Regions from separate parts of the Methylobacterium sp. WL1 genome, predicted to be linked through region 1. Evidence: predicted binding sites of a transcription regulator. Region 1 holds the regulator's gene; each other region holds the start of a gene.
What was found. The regulator LexA, encoded in region 1, represses DNA repair genes until DNA is damaged. The targets are predictions, from matches to a motif close to TGTTCNNNNTGTGTTCNG.

Region 1 (4,922 bases):
CGCAGGCCGAGGGCGGGCAAGCGGGGGCCGTGGCGGCGGCCCTGGTCACGGGCAAGCGCGGCCTGATCGGACCGGCCGCCAACGATGCGCTCCGGGCGGCGGGCATCTATCACGTCGTTTCCATCTCGGGCCTCCACATGGTGCTGGCCGCCGGCGTGGTGTTCTGGCTGGTGCGGGCCGTCTTGGCGCTGGTGCCGTATTGCGCGCTGGTCTGGCCGATCAAGAAGATCGCCGCCGGGTTCGCGATGCTGGGCGTCACCGCCTATTGCGCGTTCTCGGGCTGGGACATCGCCGCCGAGCGCTCGCTGATCATGACGCTGATCATGCTCGGCGCGATCCTGGTCGACCGGCCGGCGCTGTCCATGCGCAACCTCGCGCTGGCCGCCCTGATAGCATTGGCGCGGGAACCCGAGGGCCTGCTCGGACCGAGCTTCCAGATGTCGTTCGGGGCGGTGGCCGGGCTGATCGCCTGCGCGCGGCTGATCGACGGACGCCTGTTCCAGCGTCCCGGGGCGGGGCGGATCGAGCGGTTCGTCGGCACCGGCCTCTCGGCCGTGACAGGCACCCTCGCGACGACCCTGGTGGCACAGGTCGCGACGGCGCCGTTCGCGACCTACCATTTCCAGACGGTCCAGCCGTTCGGCCTGATCGGCAACGCCCTGACCCTGCCGCTGGTCTCCCTGGTCGTGATGCCGGCGGCGGTGATCGGGATCCTGGCCTATCCCTTCGCCCTGGACCGGCCGATCTGGTGGCTGATGGGACAGGCGGTGGGCGGCATGCTGGCGATCTCCGAATGGATCGCCGGCTTCAATCGGGCCGTCCTGGTGCTGCCGGCCTTCGGCACCGGCGCGCTGATGCTGCTGGCGGCCGGGCTGCTGCTGGCGACGCTGCCGGTATCGCGACTGCGCTGGCTGGCCCTGCCGCCCGCCCTGCTCGGGCTCGGCCTCGCCGTCGTTCCGGAGCGATTTGACTTGTACGTCGACCGGCAGGGCGGTGGTGCGGCCGTGCGTGGACCGGACGGAGTCCTGTGGGCCCTCGGCAATCCTTCGGCCTTCGTGATGGAGCAGTGGCTGAAAGCGGATGGCGACGGGCGATCGGCGAAGGCGGTGATCCAGGCTTCGTCGGCTGTCGGACGGTGCGACCGGCTCGGCTGCACCGCAAGCCTGCCGGACGGCCGCGCCGTCGCCCTGGTCCGCGACCGGCGCGCCTTCACGGAGGACTGCGCCCGGGCGGCCCTGCTGATCTCGCGGCTCGCGGCGCCGCCCATCTGCACGGGGCCTCTGGTGATCGACCGCCGGGTGCTCGCCGAACGAGGCGCCGTCGCGCTCCGGGCCGACCGGGATGGCTTCACGGCACGCTATACCCGCGACACGGGCCGTACCATGCCTTGGCGGGCATCACCGGCTTCGCGGCCATCGCCTGTCCCACAACCGAAAGTGGTAACACCCTCCGAGCCGATCCCGGCCGAGGCCGACGTCGCCGGTTCCGAGGCCGCGCCCGGCGACGCGCCGGCCGAACCCCTTCAGTAGCGGCGGACGAGGCTGACGAGCCGCCCCTGGATCTGGACCCGGTCGGGCCCGAGCACGCGGGTCTCGTAGGCCGGGTTGGCGGCCTCCAGGGCGATCGAGGAGCCCCGGCGGCGGAGGCGCTTGAGCGTCGCCTCCTCGTCGTCGATCAGCGCCACGATGATGTCGCCGGTATTGGCCGTATCCTGCTTGCGGATCACCACGAGGTCACCGTCCAGGATGCCGGCATCGACCATCGAGTCGCCGCGGACCTCGAGGGCGTAATGCTCGCCGCCGGCTAGGAAGTCCGGCGACATGGTGATGGCGTGGCTCTGGTTCTGGATCGCCGAGACCGGCGTACCGGCCGCGATCCGGCCCATCACGGGGATCGAGATGGCGCGGCCGCCGTCGTCGATCATCCGGGCGGTCGCCGGCTGCGCCGGCAGCTTGGACTTCCCGCCCTCGACCACGCTCGGGGTGAAGCGGCGGGGCTCCGCAGGTGGAGCAGCCGCCTGGGACAGGCTCTCGGGGATGCGGATCACCTCGATGGCGCGCGCCCGGTTCGGCAGGCGGCGCAGGAAGCCGCGCTCCTCGAGGGCCGTGATCAGCCGGTGGATGCCCGATTTGGACTTCAGATCGAGGGCGTCCTTCATCTCGTCGAACGAGGGCGGGACGCCACATTCCTGCATGCGGCTCTGGATGAAACGCAGGAGGTCCAGCTGCTTGCGCGTGAGCATCGACGGGGGACTCGCGGCTTGGAGGACCGCATCGATGCGGTCGCGGAAACAAATCACGAACACGTTAAACGTTCCGCAAGTGTTCCGCAAGCGTGATCGGCTGAGCTTGATCGATCGGCGATGTGCGGATGCGGCCGTTGTGTGCCGTGACGCGGTCGCGCCGCCATGGCAGAACCGGTCTGGCCGGATCGGCACGATCCCGGGCCAGCCTCGGTGACCTGAATCGCCGGAATGGTCCATAGGCTGGGACGGTCAGAGTGGCGCGGCGGGCCGCTCACGTCTGCCCACGGCACCTTGCCCGGACGACAGACATAGATCGCATGGACGCCGCATCATCCGACATCGCCGAGACCTGCAGCCGCGTGAAGCGCCTGAGAGTGGCGACCGCGGCCGCCCATGATCAGCTTGATCGGCGCATCATGGCGGCAAAGCCGTTCGCGAGCCTGGAGCGCTACGCGCTGTTCCTCCAGATCCAGTACAGGTTCCATGCGGTCGTCGATCGAGTCTATCGCGATGGCGCGTTCGCCCATGTCCTGCCCGATCTCGACGGCAGGCGCCGACTGCCCCTGATCCAGCAGGATCTGCGCGATGTCGGAGCGCCCGTCCCTGACGGCGCGTCCGAGGAACATTTCGGGACGATCGAACCGGCGCAGGGATTGGGCTGGCTCTACGTCGCCGAGGGCTCGAATCTCGGGGCGGCCATCCTGCTCAAGGAGGCCCGGGCGCTCGGCCTGTCGGAAACCCACGGTGCGCGCCATCTTGCCGGACATCCCGAAGGACGCGGGTTGCATTGGCGGCTTTTCACGGCCGCCCTCGACCGGGTCGAACTCCGGGAGACCGGGGAGCAACGCGTCGCCGCGGGGGCGACGGAGGCGTTCCAGTTCGTGCGCCGGCTGGTCGGGGACGTCTTCGAGGACTGACGGCGCCGCCACCCGGTCGGATCGTTCCGCCGCCCTGGCGCAGCAACAAAGCCTGTCACGCGCGCCGTCCACCGCCGAGTCGGGCGATGACCGGTCGCGGACGCCTGGAACGGCATCTCGGGCGACAAACGAATTGACTGGGCAAGCGGCGCCGTTTCAATGCGCCGAGGTGCTTGACCCGGTCGGCGGGGCAGGCGGATCGTCCCGGCGGCTTCGAGACTGGGCTGGAATTGGGCTTGGGATGACGAGGATGCGACGCGCGGCTCTTCTGCCCATCGGTGCCGGGGCCGTCGGCTTGACGCTGGCCGGCTGCACCACCGGGTTCTCGTATATCTCGCGCAACTACGTGGCGCTCACCCCGCAGGTGGTCACCATCGGCTGCAAGGAGCCCTACGAGGTCTACGACAACCGGCAGGTGCGCCGGATGCTCGTCGTCTCGAACGCCCTGCGCGAGTACACCGGCTGCAATCTCAGCGAGGTGCGGATCGATCCCGATCCGGCCGCGACCCGGGTGAAGCGCTTCCGCACCGCCGCCCGCGCCTATCTCGACGAGACCGTGCGGGAGGATTGCCGGATCACCGGCGAGACGGTGTTCGATCCGCAGAAGAGCGAATTCACCTACGCCTGCGACGCGCCGATCGAGAAGCGGGGCACGGTGGTGCCGCGCCTGCCGGGCCGCAATCCGGGCTTCATCCAACAATGATCTGAGCCGCCCGCGCCGGCCCCGAGCCCGCCCGGTCAGGCGCCCGGCTTTGGGAAGGTGCGCTCGGCCGCATCGCCGGCCGCCGCCAGCAGGGCGCGGGCGAAGGCCCGGGCCTCCGCCCGGTCCAGCACGATCGCCGCGGTGACCGGGCCGCCGCCGAGGTCGGCGAGGGCGAGTTCGAGCCGTACCCCGTCCGGCATGGCGCTCGCCTGGAGGCTCCAGCCGCCCCCCCGATCCGTGCTCTCCGTCATGACATCCCTCCCGGCTGCCGGACCCGAGACAACGCCGCAGGCTCCGGCCGGAACGGCCCTGGCCCGGGACTGTTCCCGCGTCGCGCCGCACCCGACTTCCCTGCCCCGCGGATCCGAGTTCCTCAAGAGCGCCGGCCCGACCGTGGCGATCGCCGGGGTCGGCGCCCTCGACGGGGTCGGCCTGCTCCGGAGCGATTGACGCCGGCGCCTCGATGATGTCTCCCCCGGGCGACCTGACACGGGGAGTCGCGACACATGCAAGAGATCTGGTTCCGCACCGGCGAGGCCACCGTCCTGGCCGCCGACGGGCAGTACACCGACGCCATGCCCGAGGTGCTGATCGGCTCGGTCCGCGGGCCGGTGGGTCAGGCCTTCGCGTCGATGATGGGGCAGGTCCAGGGCCACACCCGGATGTTCGTGGTGCGCGACCTCAACCAGCTCGTGCGCCCCGCCACGATGATGACCACCAAGGCGACGATCCACACGGCCGAGTATGTCGAGCTGCTCGGCGGCGTCGTCCAGGCCGCCACCGGCGACGCGATCGTGGATTGCATCATCGAGGGCGTGCTGCCCAAGGACGGTCTCGACGAGCTGTGCATGATCATCATGATCTGGCTCGACCCGCGCTGCGCGGAGGACGACAACCTCGACCGCAAGGACCTGTACCGCACCAACTACGAGGCGACGAAGCTCGCCATCGCCCGGGCCCTCAAGGGCGAGCCGACCGTGGACGAGCTGATCGCCAACCGGAAGACCGTGAAGCATTACGCGCTTGAGGACGTGATCGAGTATTGATCAGCGCGGCG
Region 2 (4,922 bases), 590 kb from region 1:
CGGAGGGTGGCCTCGACGGCGCAGCCGGGGCTGCAGTTGCCGCTATGGTGTCGGGTGCGGGGCATGGCGGGATCCCAAGGCGATCGTCGGGCGGTATCATTCTCGGCACTATCGGCGTTTTATGTGCGTACTTGCGCGCCGTGAAGGCGGACGGCATCTCCGTGCGGGTCAGTCGGAGGAGATTGCGATGCGCGCCGTCGGGTACAGGAAATCCCTGCCGATCACCGAGGCCGAGGCCCTGGTCGATTGCGACCTGCCCCGGCCCGATCCCGGCCCCCGCGACCTGCTGGTGAAGGTCGAGGCGGTCTCGGTGAACCCGGTCGACACCAAGGTCCGGGTGCGGGCCGAGCCCGAGGCCGGCGGGGTCAAGGTCCTGGGCTGGGACGCCGCCGGCACCGTTCTCGCCACGGGTGCCGAGGCCGAGGGCTTCTCAATCGGAGACGCGGTGTTCTACGCGGGCGACCTCACCCGGCCGGGGACCAACGCCGAATTCCATTGCGTCGACGCGCGCATCGTCGGGCACAAGCCCGCCGGCCTCGACTGGGCGCAGGCCGCCGCCCTGCCGCTCACCGCGATCACCGCCTGGGAGGCCCTGTTCGACCGGCTCGACGCCAAGAAACCGGTGCCGGGCGCCGCCCCGGCGATCCTGATCGTCGGCGGGGCGGGCGGCGTCGGCTCGGTGGCGATCCAGCTCGCCCGCGAACTTACCGACCTCACCGTGATCGCCACCGCGTCCCGGCCGGAGACGGCGGCCTGGTGCCGGGATCTCGGCGCCCACCACGTGGTCGATCATGCCAAGCCGCTCTCCGCCGAGGTGGCGGCCCTGGGCCTCGGCGCGCCGGGCCTCGTGTTCTCGACCACCAACACCGACGCGCATCTCGCCGAGATCGCGACGCTGATCGCCCCGCAGGGCCGGTTCGCTCTGATCGACGATCCCGCGCAGCTCGACGTGGCGCTGCTCAAGCGCAAGAGCCTGTCGCTGCACTGGGAGTTCATGTTCACCCGCTCGATGTTCGGCACCTCCGATATCGCCGCCCAGGGCGCGCTCCTCGACGAGGTCGCCCGGCTGGTGGATGCGGGGCGCCTGCGCACGACCCTGGGCGAGCATTACGGGCGGATCGACGCCCGGAACCTGCGGCGGGCGCACGCGCTGATCGAGAGCGGGCGCGCCAAGGGCAAGATCGTGCTCGAAGGCTTTGCGTCGTGAGGCAGGCGCCATGACCGGGACGGGCACCGGAATCTTCGACGTGGCGGCGCTCGCGGCGGCGCTGCCCGACAGCGCGCGGACGCTCCTGGTCGACACCTACCTGACCGACCGGGCGGCGGCGAGCGCCCGGGTGTTCCGGGTCTACCGCCCGACCCCGCCGCACTATCACGCCACCTGCGACGAGTACCTGTACTGCCTGTCGGGACGCGGCACCGTCTGGCTGGGTGACCCCGCGAACCTCACACCGTTCGGCCCCGGCCAGCTCTTGTTCTTCGAGACGGGCACGGTGCACGCGATGCCGGAGATCGCCCCGGGCGAGCCGGTGACGTTCCTGTCGATCGACACCCCGCGGCGGGCCCCCACCGACATCATCTTCGTGAACCCCGAGGACGGCACCCCCGCCACCTTCATGGCGCGCAACGCCGACGCGTGAAGTCCCGGATCCAAAAGGTCCCGGACCTTTTGCGGGTGCAGGGCAGCGCCCTGCTGTCGGGGCCTGCCCCGACGCCCCGCCAAAGGGCCGCAGGCCCTTTGGAAATCCCGTCTTTTCGGCCGCGAAACGACAGGCTTCCGGCGAGCGGTTGCCGGCGTACGCGTTTCGTTCTAGCAATGGCGTTGCATGTCGGGCCTGCGTCCCGCCGGCCTCACCTTGCCGTCGACCGCTCCGGGCTCGACATGAGCGGGTGCGGCGGCTGACCCGCGCGCAAAGCCAGCCCCGACCGCGTCGACGCCTCGAAAGACCGCCGCCCTCATGGCCAAAGCCCAAGCCGGAACCCGAGTCGGACCCCGCGTCGGCGCCAGCAAAGCCGCCCCCAAACCGTCTCCCGTGAAGGCGTCGTCCGCCAAAGCGCCGGCCGAGGCGGTTCCGGCCGAGCCTGAGCGGACGAACAAGCCCGCGCGTACGAAGAAGGCCGAGGCCCCCGCCCCCGTCCGCCCGGGCAGCAGCCGGAGCGCGGCCGCGGAGGCCGCCGTCGACGCCAAGCTGGAGGCCCTGTTCGACGCCGCGCCGCCGAGCGCCGCCGACCGGCGGGTGATCACGGTCCGGGGCGCCCGGGAGCACAACCTCAAGAACGTCGACCTGACGATCCCCCGGGACAAGCTCGTGGTGTTCACCGGGCTGTCGGGCTCGGGCAAGTCGTCGCTCGCCTTCGACACGATCTACGCCGAGGGGCAGCGCCGCTACGTCGAATCGCTCTCGGCCTATGCCCGCCAGTTCCTGGAGATGATGTCCAAGCCCGATGTCGACCAGATCGACGGGCTGTCGCCGGCGATCTCCATCGAGCAGAAGACCACCTCCAAGAACCCCCGGTCCACCGTCGGGACGGTGACCGAGATCTACGACTACATGCGCCTGCTCTGGGCGCGGGTCGGCATCCCCTACTCCCCGGCCACCGGCCTGCCGATCGAGAGCCAGACCGTCCAGCAGATGGTCGACCGGGTGCTGGAGCTGCCGGAGAAGAGCCGGCTGTACCTGCTCGCCCCGGTGGTCCGCGGCCGGAAGGGCGAGTACCGCAAGGAAATCGCCGAGTACCAAAAGAAAGGGTTTCAGCGGCTGCGGGTCGATGGCGAATATTACGCGATCGACGATGCGCCCAAGCTCGACAAGAAGTTCAAGCACGACATCGACGTGGTCGTCGACCGGATCGTGGTGCGGCCCGATATCGCCGCGCGGCTGGCCGATTCGTTCGAGACCGCGCTGGAGCTCGCCGACGGCATCAGCGAGATCGTGTTCGCCGACGCGCCGGAGGGCGAGGAGCCCCGGACGATCACGTTCTCGTCGCGCTTCGCCTGCCCGGTCTCGGGCTTCACCATCGCGGAGATCGAGCCGCGGCTGTTCTCGTTCAACAACCCGTTCGGCGCCTGCCCGACCTGCGGCGGCATCGGGCACGAGATGCGGATCGACCCCGAACTGGTGATCTCGGACCCTGCGCTCAGCCTGAAGCGCGGCGCGGTCGGCCCCTGGGCGAAATCGACCTCGCCCTATTACGGCCAGACGCTGGACGCGCTGGCGGAGCATTACGGGTTCAAGACGAGCGTGGCCTGGCAGAGCCTGCCGGAGGCGGCCCGCGCCGTCGTGCTGTACGGCTCCGGCAAGCAGGCGATCCGCTTCGCCTACGACGACGGCCTGCGCAAGTATGCGGTCAACAAGCCGTTCGAGGGCGTGATCCCGAACCTGGAGCGCCGCTACAAGGAGAGCGATTCCGACGCGGTGCGGGAGGAGATCGGCCGGTTCATGAGCGAGACGCCCTGCGCGTCCTGCGGCGGCAAGCGGCTGAAGCCCGAGGCGCTCGCCGTGAAGGTCGCCATGGCCGATATCGGCGACGTGACGGCGCTGTCCGTTTCGGAAGCCCATCGCTGGTTCTCCGAATTGCCGGAGAAGCTGACGGCCAAGCAAAACGAGATCGCAGTCAGAATTCTCAAAGAAATCCGCGACCGGCTCAGCTTCCTGGTGGATGTTGGCCTCGAATACCTGACGCTCGCCCGCGGCTCCGGCTCCCTGTCGGGGGGCGAGAGCCAGCGCATCCGGCTGGCCTCGCAGATCGGCTCCGGACTCACCGGCGTGCTCTACGTGCTGGACGAGCCCTCGATCGGGCTGCACCAGCGCGACAACGAGCGGCTGCTCGGCACGCTCAAGCGCCTGCGCGACCTCGGCAACTCGGTGATCGTGGTCGAGCACGACGAGGACGCGATCCTGCAGGCCGACTACGTCGTCGATGTCGGCCCGGGTGCGGGGATCCATGGCGGCGAGATCATCGCCCAGGGCACCCCCGCCGAAGTCCTGGCCAACCCTGCCTCGCTCACCGCCAAGTACCTCACCGGCGCGATGGCGGTCCGCACCCCCGCGGCGCGGCGCAAGAGCCGGAAGGGCAAGCTCGGGGTGTTCGGCGCCCGGGGCAACAACCTCAAGGACGTGGATATCGAGGTGCCGCTCGGCACCTTCACGTGCATCACCGGCGTCTCGGGCGGCGGCAAGTCCACCCTGGTGATCGACACCCTGTACAAGGCCGTCGCAAAGAAGCTGAACGGGGCGCTGGAGCACCCGGCCCCGTACGACAGGCTCGAGGGGCTGGAGCATCTCGACAAGGTCATCGACATCGACCAGTCGCCGATCGGCCGGACGCCGCGCTCGAACCCAGCCACCTATATCGGCGCCTTCACGCCGATCCGCGACTGGTTCGCGGGCCTGCCCGAGGCCAAGGCCCGGGGCTACCAGCCGGGGCGCTTCTCGTTCAACGTGAAGGGCGGGCGCTGCGAGGCCTGCTCGGGCGACGGCGTCATCAAGATCGAGATGCACTTCCTGCCGGACGTCTACGTCACCTGCGACGTGTGCAAGGGCAAGCGCTACGACCGCGAGACCCTGGAGGTGAAGTACCGCGGCAAGTCCATCGCCGACGTGCTCGATTCCACCGTCGAGGAGGCGGCCGAGCTGTTCAAGGCGGTCCCGGCGATCCGCGAGAAGCTCGAGACCCTGAAGCGGGTCGGCCTGCACTACGTCCATGTCGGCCAGCAGGCCACCACCCTGTCGGGGGGCGAGGCGCAGCGGGTGAAGCTGTCCAAGGAACTGTCGAAGCGCGCCACGGGCCGCACGCTCTACATCCTCGACGAGCCGACCACCGGGCTGCACTTCCACGACGTGGCCAAGCTCATGGAGGTGCTCCACGAGCTGGTGGACCAGGGCAACACGGTGGTGGTGATCGAGCACAATCTCGAAGTG
Region 3 (4,922 bases), 1.0 Mb from region 1:
TTCGCGGTAAGCCAACGCCCTGGCGGCCACGGCGGCGATGGAGGGCGTCATGAAGTTAGCGCCGGTGCGGCCGGCGGCGAGGGAGATGCGTGAGCCGAGGCGGCGGACGCGGTGCGGGTTGGCGCGGTCGAGATGGGTGCCGATTGGCAGGTCACGGTCCTCGCGCCAGAGCGCTTGGATGAAGCGGGCCGCGGCCTTGAAGCGGTGGTCGGCGTGGACGAACACGTGGTGGCGTCGGCGGGCAGCCTCGGAGATGACGGGGAGGTGGGAAGGGGGTGCGCCGAGGCCGGATGGGTCGAGGGTGTTGTGGGCGGCGAGGATGTCGCCGGTCTCATGAAGGCTACCGGCATCGGTTGGCGGCGGCAGGGGGATGGTGGCGTCCATAGTGAGGTGCCTCGTGGCGGCCGCGGGGGTGCGGCCGAGACGGGGTTCCCGGGACGGGCGGAGGGATGAACAGGTGGCGGCGTAAGGCCGACGCCGACGAAGCATGGCCAAGCGGTGGGGAGGCGAGCGGTGGGGAAGGCTGAGGTGGGCCGGTGGGCCGGCGGCGGTGTGGCGGCGGCGGTGAGCCTGCCCTGGGCCTAGGCGCAGGTGAAAGGGGTTGGATGTGATGTAGCCGGTGGAACACGCGCTCGACACGCGCAGCCGTGCGTCAAAGCGCCGTCGGGTCACTGAGGGTCCGAAACGCGCCATGAACGGACATCAGCTGACCGCCCGGTAACGGACATTCAGTTTCGGATGACCGTCGCCGTGTCGGCCCGTGGAGCGGGCCGCTCCTATGCGATCAGTTCTACCGAGCTATCAGCCGAACTGCGGGGACACGGAGTGTCCTCTCCTCCCCTGGCGCTTCTGACAGCGCAAACCACTTACGGCTGCGGGTGGGCCTGTGGGGTGGGAGCCAATTTCGGCTTGGCGGGCGTTGGCGGAGCCGGATCGGGTAGCGGGCTTGGCTTAGACGGCGACGCGTTCGTCGGTGTGTTGGCTGGCGAGACAGGCGACGGAGGCGTCGGAGCCGGTGCCACAGGCGTCACAGCCGGCGGGATCGGTGCCGACGCCGAGACCTCACCCGACCAACAGCTCATGTACGGGACGTTGGTCACTCGATACGCGACAAACGTGGCCACCGCTGCCCCGACGACTGCGAGCACGCCAACAAACCCCAGAAACCTTCGCTGCCATTTGATCCGACCGGCGAGGGTGACGAAAATCGTATCGAACTGATCGCTGAGCGCCGCAAAGTCCCGCTGAAACTTGGTTTTTTGGCGCGCGATATCGTCGGATATGGACGCCAGCGTCGCCCATTGGTTTCCGATGGCGATCGCCAAGAGCGCGACGAAGATCCACGCTCCCACGACGACGGCGAAGTTGGTCCAGAACTCGACGCTGCAGACGGATGTGACTTTCAGCTGCGAGGCGACGATGACCGTCGCGACAGGGATACCGAGCAACTGCGTCTGGATATCGATAATCGTTTTATGGATTTTGTTGAGATAATCGATGCGTGCGGCTTCGATCTCGTTGCGGATCTTTGAGTAAGAGAAGCTGGACGCGAACAGCTGATAGCCGTTGCGAACTTCCTCGTTCACCGAACCGAGGTTTGCGATGAGGTGGCGAAACCGGACTGCGACCGGCTGAGACGCGCAGATCCCGATGACGGCTTCGGCGAGGATCGCGAGCTTCTGGTCTCGGTGAATCTCGTCGGCGCACGCGCTGAGAATGGCGTCGGTGTCGGAGACGCTCACACGGTCTAAGTCGGCGGCCTTATAAGCCAGCGGAACGCTGAACTTGCCATCCTTGATGAAGATCAATTCCCTTTTGGATTGATCGACATAGGCCGCTGCTTCGCCGACGAGCTTCGTGAACTCGATGACCTTGCGATAGGTCGCTAGGCGCTCGGGACAGGGATCGATGTCCGGTGTGATACCGCCGTCGATGACGAAGTAGGCGCGCGGTTCTTTGACCCGCGCTTCCGGGGTATCGAGCAACCCGTCGAAGTCGCGAACGAGGGAGCCGAGCGCAGTCCGGGGTGGGCCGACGCGGACTGATACGATCTGACCGACTTGAAGCGCGCCATCGTCAAGTACCACGATGTCTGCGTCAACAGCGACATCCTGGTCATCTTCGATGAGTTGGATGACCTCAGGACTTCTGGGGTCGCAATCGACAGCCTTCCCTGATCACTGTTCTGCTCGAAGGCGATATAACGATACAGCAGGGTCAGCTGGTCGAATGTGATCCTAGCCATCTTGGCTGTACTCAGCGCGCAGCTGCGCTGTGAGATCCTCCGGCAGGCCGGTCAACGTGAGGGTGTTGTCCTCAGCGTTGAACCGCACGTTTCCGCGGGTGATCGCGTCGCGGTTGAACTCGATGCTCCAGGTCGGGGTCTTGCCCTTGAATTTGATCAGCGGTCCGAGGGCGCGGCGATCAGGCACGAAGCCGTCGTTAAGGCGCAGATCGGGATCGGCCAGAACGGTCATCAGCCTCTCGGGATCCTGCGGGCTCAGTTCGTTGGCCAGCGCCTCGAAGCTGAGTTCCTCCTGAGCCTTGGCCGAACGCTCGCAGATGGTTTTCGCGCGGGCGAGGAAATCGTCTTTTCTCGGGGTGTCCATGCCTTCATCGGTGGCGAATGCCATCAACGCTTGGACAAGCTCGGCCGTGTCGCGGCGGTTCTGGACCGTGGTGTCACAGCCGAGGAATTCCTTGAAGTACTCGGAGACCTCCCGCTTGCCCTTCAAGAAGCCGATGTAGCGCTCCTCGCCGTTGGCCCAGCTGGTCATGTTGATGCGGCCCGCGAACCGAAAACCGTCCATGTCGAGATGGCGGACATCCTGAACATCGAGATCGCTCGTCATCGACGCGCCGAGCTTCTCGTTGACGATCGCGATGAGGAGGTACTGCCGTTCTTCGCGCTCGAAGTGAGCGAAGAAGACGTGGCCGCCCGTGGCAGCGCCCTTGTAGCCCGCCTGGGCTTTTAGCGTTTCCATCATCTTGTGCGTCAGCGTCGTGAAGTCGCTGGGCTGGACGTTGAGGTAGGCGCGGAGGTGCTTCTCGGTCGGAAATCGATCTTCATCGACCGCGAATTTCCCGTAAGATTTCGAGGTCCGCTTGGCGTAGAGAGCGGTGAGGTCGTCGATCACGCGTTGCATCGTCTGAGTAACTTTCAGATCGCTTTTTCCGTGCTTAACGACGAAGGCGCCCTGGGTTTTGGTTAGGTCGTGGATCGCGACGCGGATAATGGTGTTTGTCACCTGCCCTCCCAGCGGCGAATGCAACGACCTCAAGTGTCGTTCACTGCGGCCGAGACTGGCTGGGCGCAAGGACGCTGACAACCCAGACGATACGATCGCCGCCCCCTGTCCCGAGCTCCTTTCGGGGTGAGTTGGACCGTGCAGAGCGCTGACCCCGCATCCCGCGTGACCCCGCTGGTTTACATTGTGAACGAAACAAGAACAAGCGTGGGTTGGCTGCGGCGTGCTCGCTACGCCAAAGCGCAGAGAACCTGCGCCGCTGTATGCAAACTAGGGTTTTGCATACAGCACGTTTCGAAGTGTCGGACTGCGTGGGACTGACGGTCACCGTCGAGGATGCGACTGGCGAGAAGGCCCGCCATCTTGAAGAGCTTCGGGTCCTGCCGCTATCGCATTAGTGCGGCGGCCGGAGCGCGCCGGAGCTTCTCTCGGCGTTTGTCCGTCCCAATGGTCGCGACGCGGTGCGGGCGGGTACGACAGAACCCCGATCCCAGGCGGCGTTACGCGCAAAAGCTGTTCGCCCAATGCGAGCGGATCGCTAGAGTCCCTAACGAGCAGAAACGGCAACGGTCTAAAAAGGACACTCGAGCAAACGCCTCGTAAGGTGCCTAAAGGTCAACAAACCGCGGTGGAGCACAACACCCCCAGTCAACCCCGCCTAAGGTTCATAGCCGCGGGCTCGCCGCCCACGAGCGGACATTCCCAATGCCCGGAATGGGTCAATTGCGGCGGGACGTGCAGGGTGCGAGAGCTGTAGCTCGCCGGTGGCCGCGTAGGCCACTTGTCAGCTGAACCAGACCGCTCGGACCTCTCGAGTTTCAAACACTTGGCGGGGTCGCGAAGTGCCCGGAAACGCCGTTGTGGGGGTGAGGGTACAGCTGGACGGCGTTGCTGCGAAAGAGATGTGCAGGGCCGTCACTCAATCAAGAAACCGCGGTGCCCGGAGCCGAGCGACCGTCAACCCTCGTTCGGCTCCGGCCGGATGGCTGGCGTCCGAAGTGAATCTGGCCCGTCAGTGCGTCGGTGGGGGTGGACGCGACTGCGGCTGGCGCCGGCTGTGCGCCGGCCGGGAGTAGGGCGGCAGGCGGTCGTCCCATCCGGTCGGTGCAGGTTTCGGAGAAACATTGCGTTGTCCGGGGCGTGGTGCGCAGGCGTATCCACCGCTCACATCTGCAGCGATGGCACCGATCCCTCGTGCGGTCGTCGGTCGTCGGTCGTAGTTACGTGCGAGCCGCCACCCTCATGTCCCGCTGCAGCGATTGGCCTGCGAAGACACCGCGCCGTCCCGTCTCGGCAGTCGGCACTGCCAGGGACGTTGGTCGATGCCGACGCATCAGAATGTGAGAGCATGGCGAACTCGCACTTGATCAGTCCGGCGTTGCCTCGTCTCGCTCTTCGAGGAGCCGGCGCCAGACCGGAACATAGTTCGGGTCGAGCCTGGCGCGCCGCTCGCTCATGAACCGGCTGAACGAGAACGTCGTCGACATGACAGCGTCGCCGATCGCCAACCGCAGCCGCCTCTGCCCCGCCTCCTCGAGGTCGTCCGTCTCCCGCAGAAGGCCCTGCACACGGTATAGGTCGACTGTGCCCCCCGCGATCAGCGCGGAGGCGTCCGCTGGATGATCGATGGCGTCCGATCGACACCATAGCCAGAGCAGATGCTCCGCGCTCGCG

Region 2: uvrA (excinuclease ABC subunit UvrA) is a predicted target of LexA. The motif match lies at 1,796-1,813, and genes of this name have one in related genera.
Region 3: FVA80_RS09795 (nucleoid-associated protein) is a predicted target of LexA. The motif match lies at 3,435-3,452, and genes of this name have one in related genera.

The regions. Positions count from the first base shown of each region.
Region 1 covers NZ_CP042823.1:944,999-949,920, forward strand. The annotation lists gene FVA80_RS04940 (ComEC/Rec2 family competence protein) at 1-1,529, shown strand, start outside; gene lexA (transcriptional repressor LexA) at 1,523-2,242, opposite strand; gene FVA80_RS04950 (biliverdin-producing heme oxygenase) at 2,563-3,162, shown strand; gene FVA80_RS04955 (hypothetical protein) at 3,413-3,865, shown strand; gene FVA80_RS04960 (hypothetical protein) at 3,901-4,116, opposite strand; gene FVA80_RS04965 (hypothetical protein) at 4,115-4,315, shown strand; gene fae (formaldehyde-activating enzyme) at 4,372-4,911, shown strand; gene FVA80_RS04975 (hypothetical protein) at 4,912-4,922, opposite strand, start outside.
Region 2 covers NZ_CP042823.1:1,534,848-1,539,769, reverse strand. The annotation lists gene FVA80_RS07700 (helix-turn-helix domain-containing protein) at 1-65, opposite strand, end outside; gene FVA80_RS07695 (zinc-binding alcohol dehydrogenase family protein) at 188-1,207, shown strand; gene FVA80_RS07690 (cupin domain-containing protein) at 1,218-1,640, shown strand; gene uvrA (excinuclease ABC subunit UvrA) at 1,959-4,922, shown strand, end outside.
Region 3 covers NZ_CP042823.1:1,977,364-1,982,285, forward strand. The annotation lists gene FVA80_RS09785 (hypothetical protein) at 1-384, opposite strand, end outside; gene FVA80_RS31885 (hypothetical protein) at 867-1,985, opposite strand; gene FVA80_RS09795 (nucleoid-associated protein) at 2,238-3,248, opposite strand; gene FVA80_RS09800 (hypothetical protein) at 4,616-4,922, opposite strand, start outside.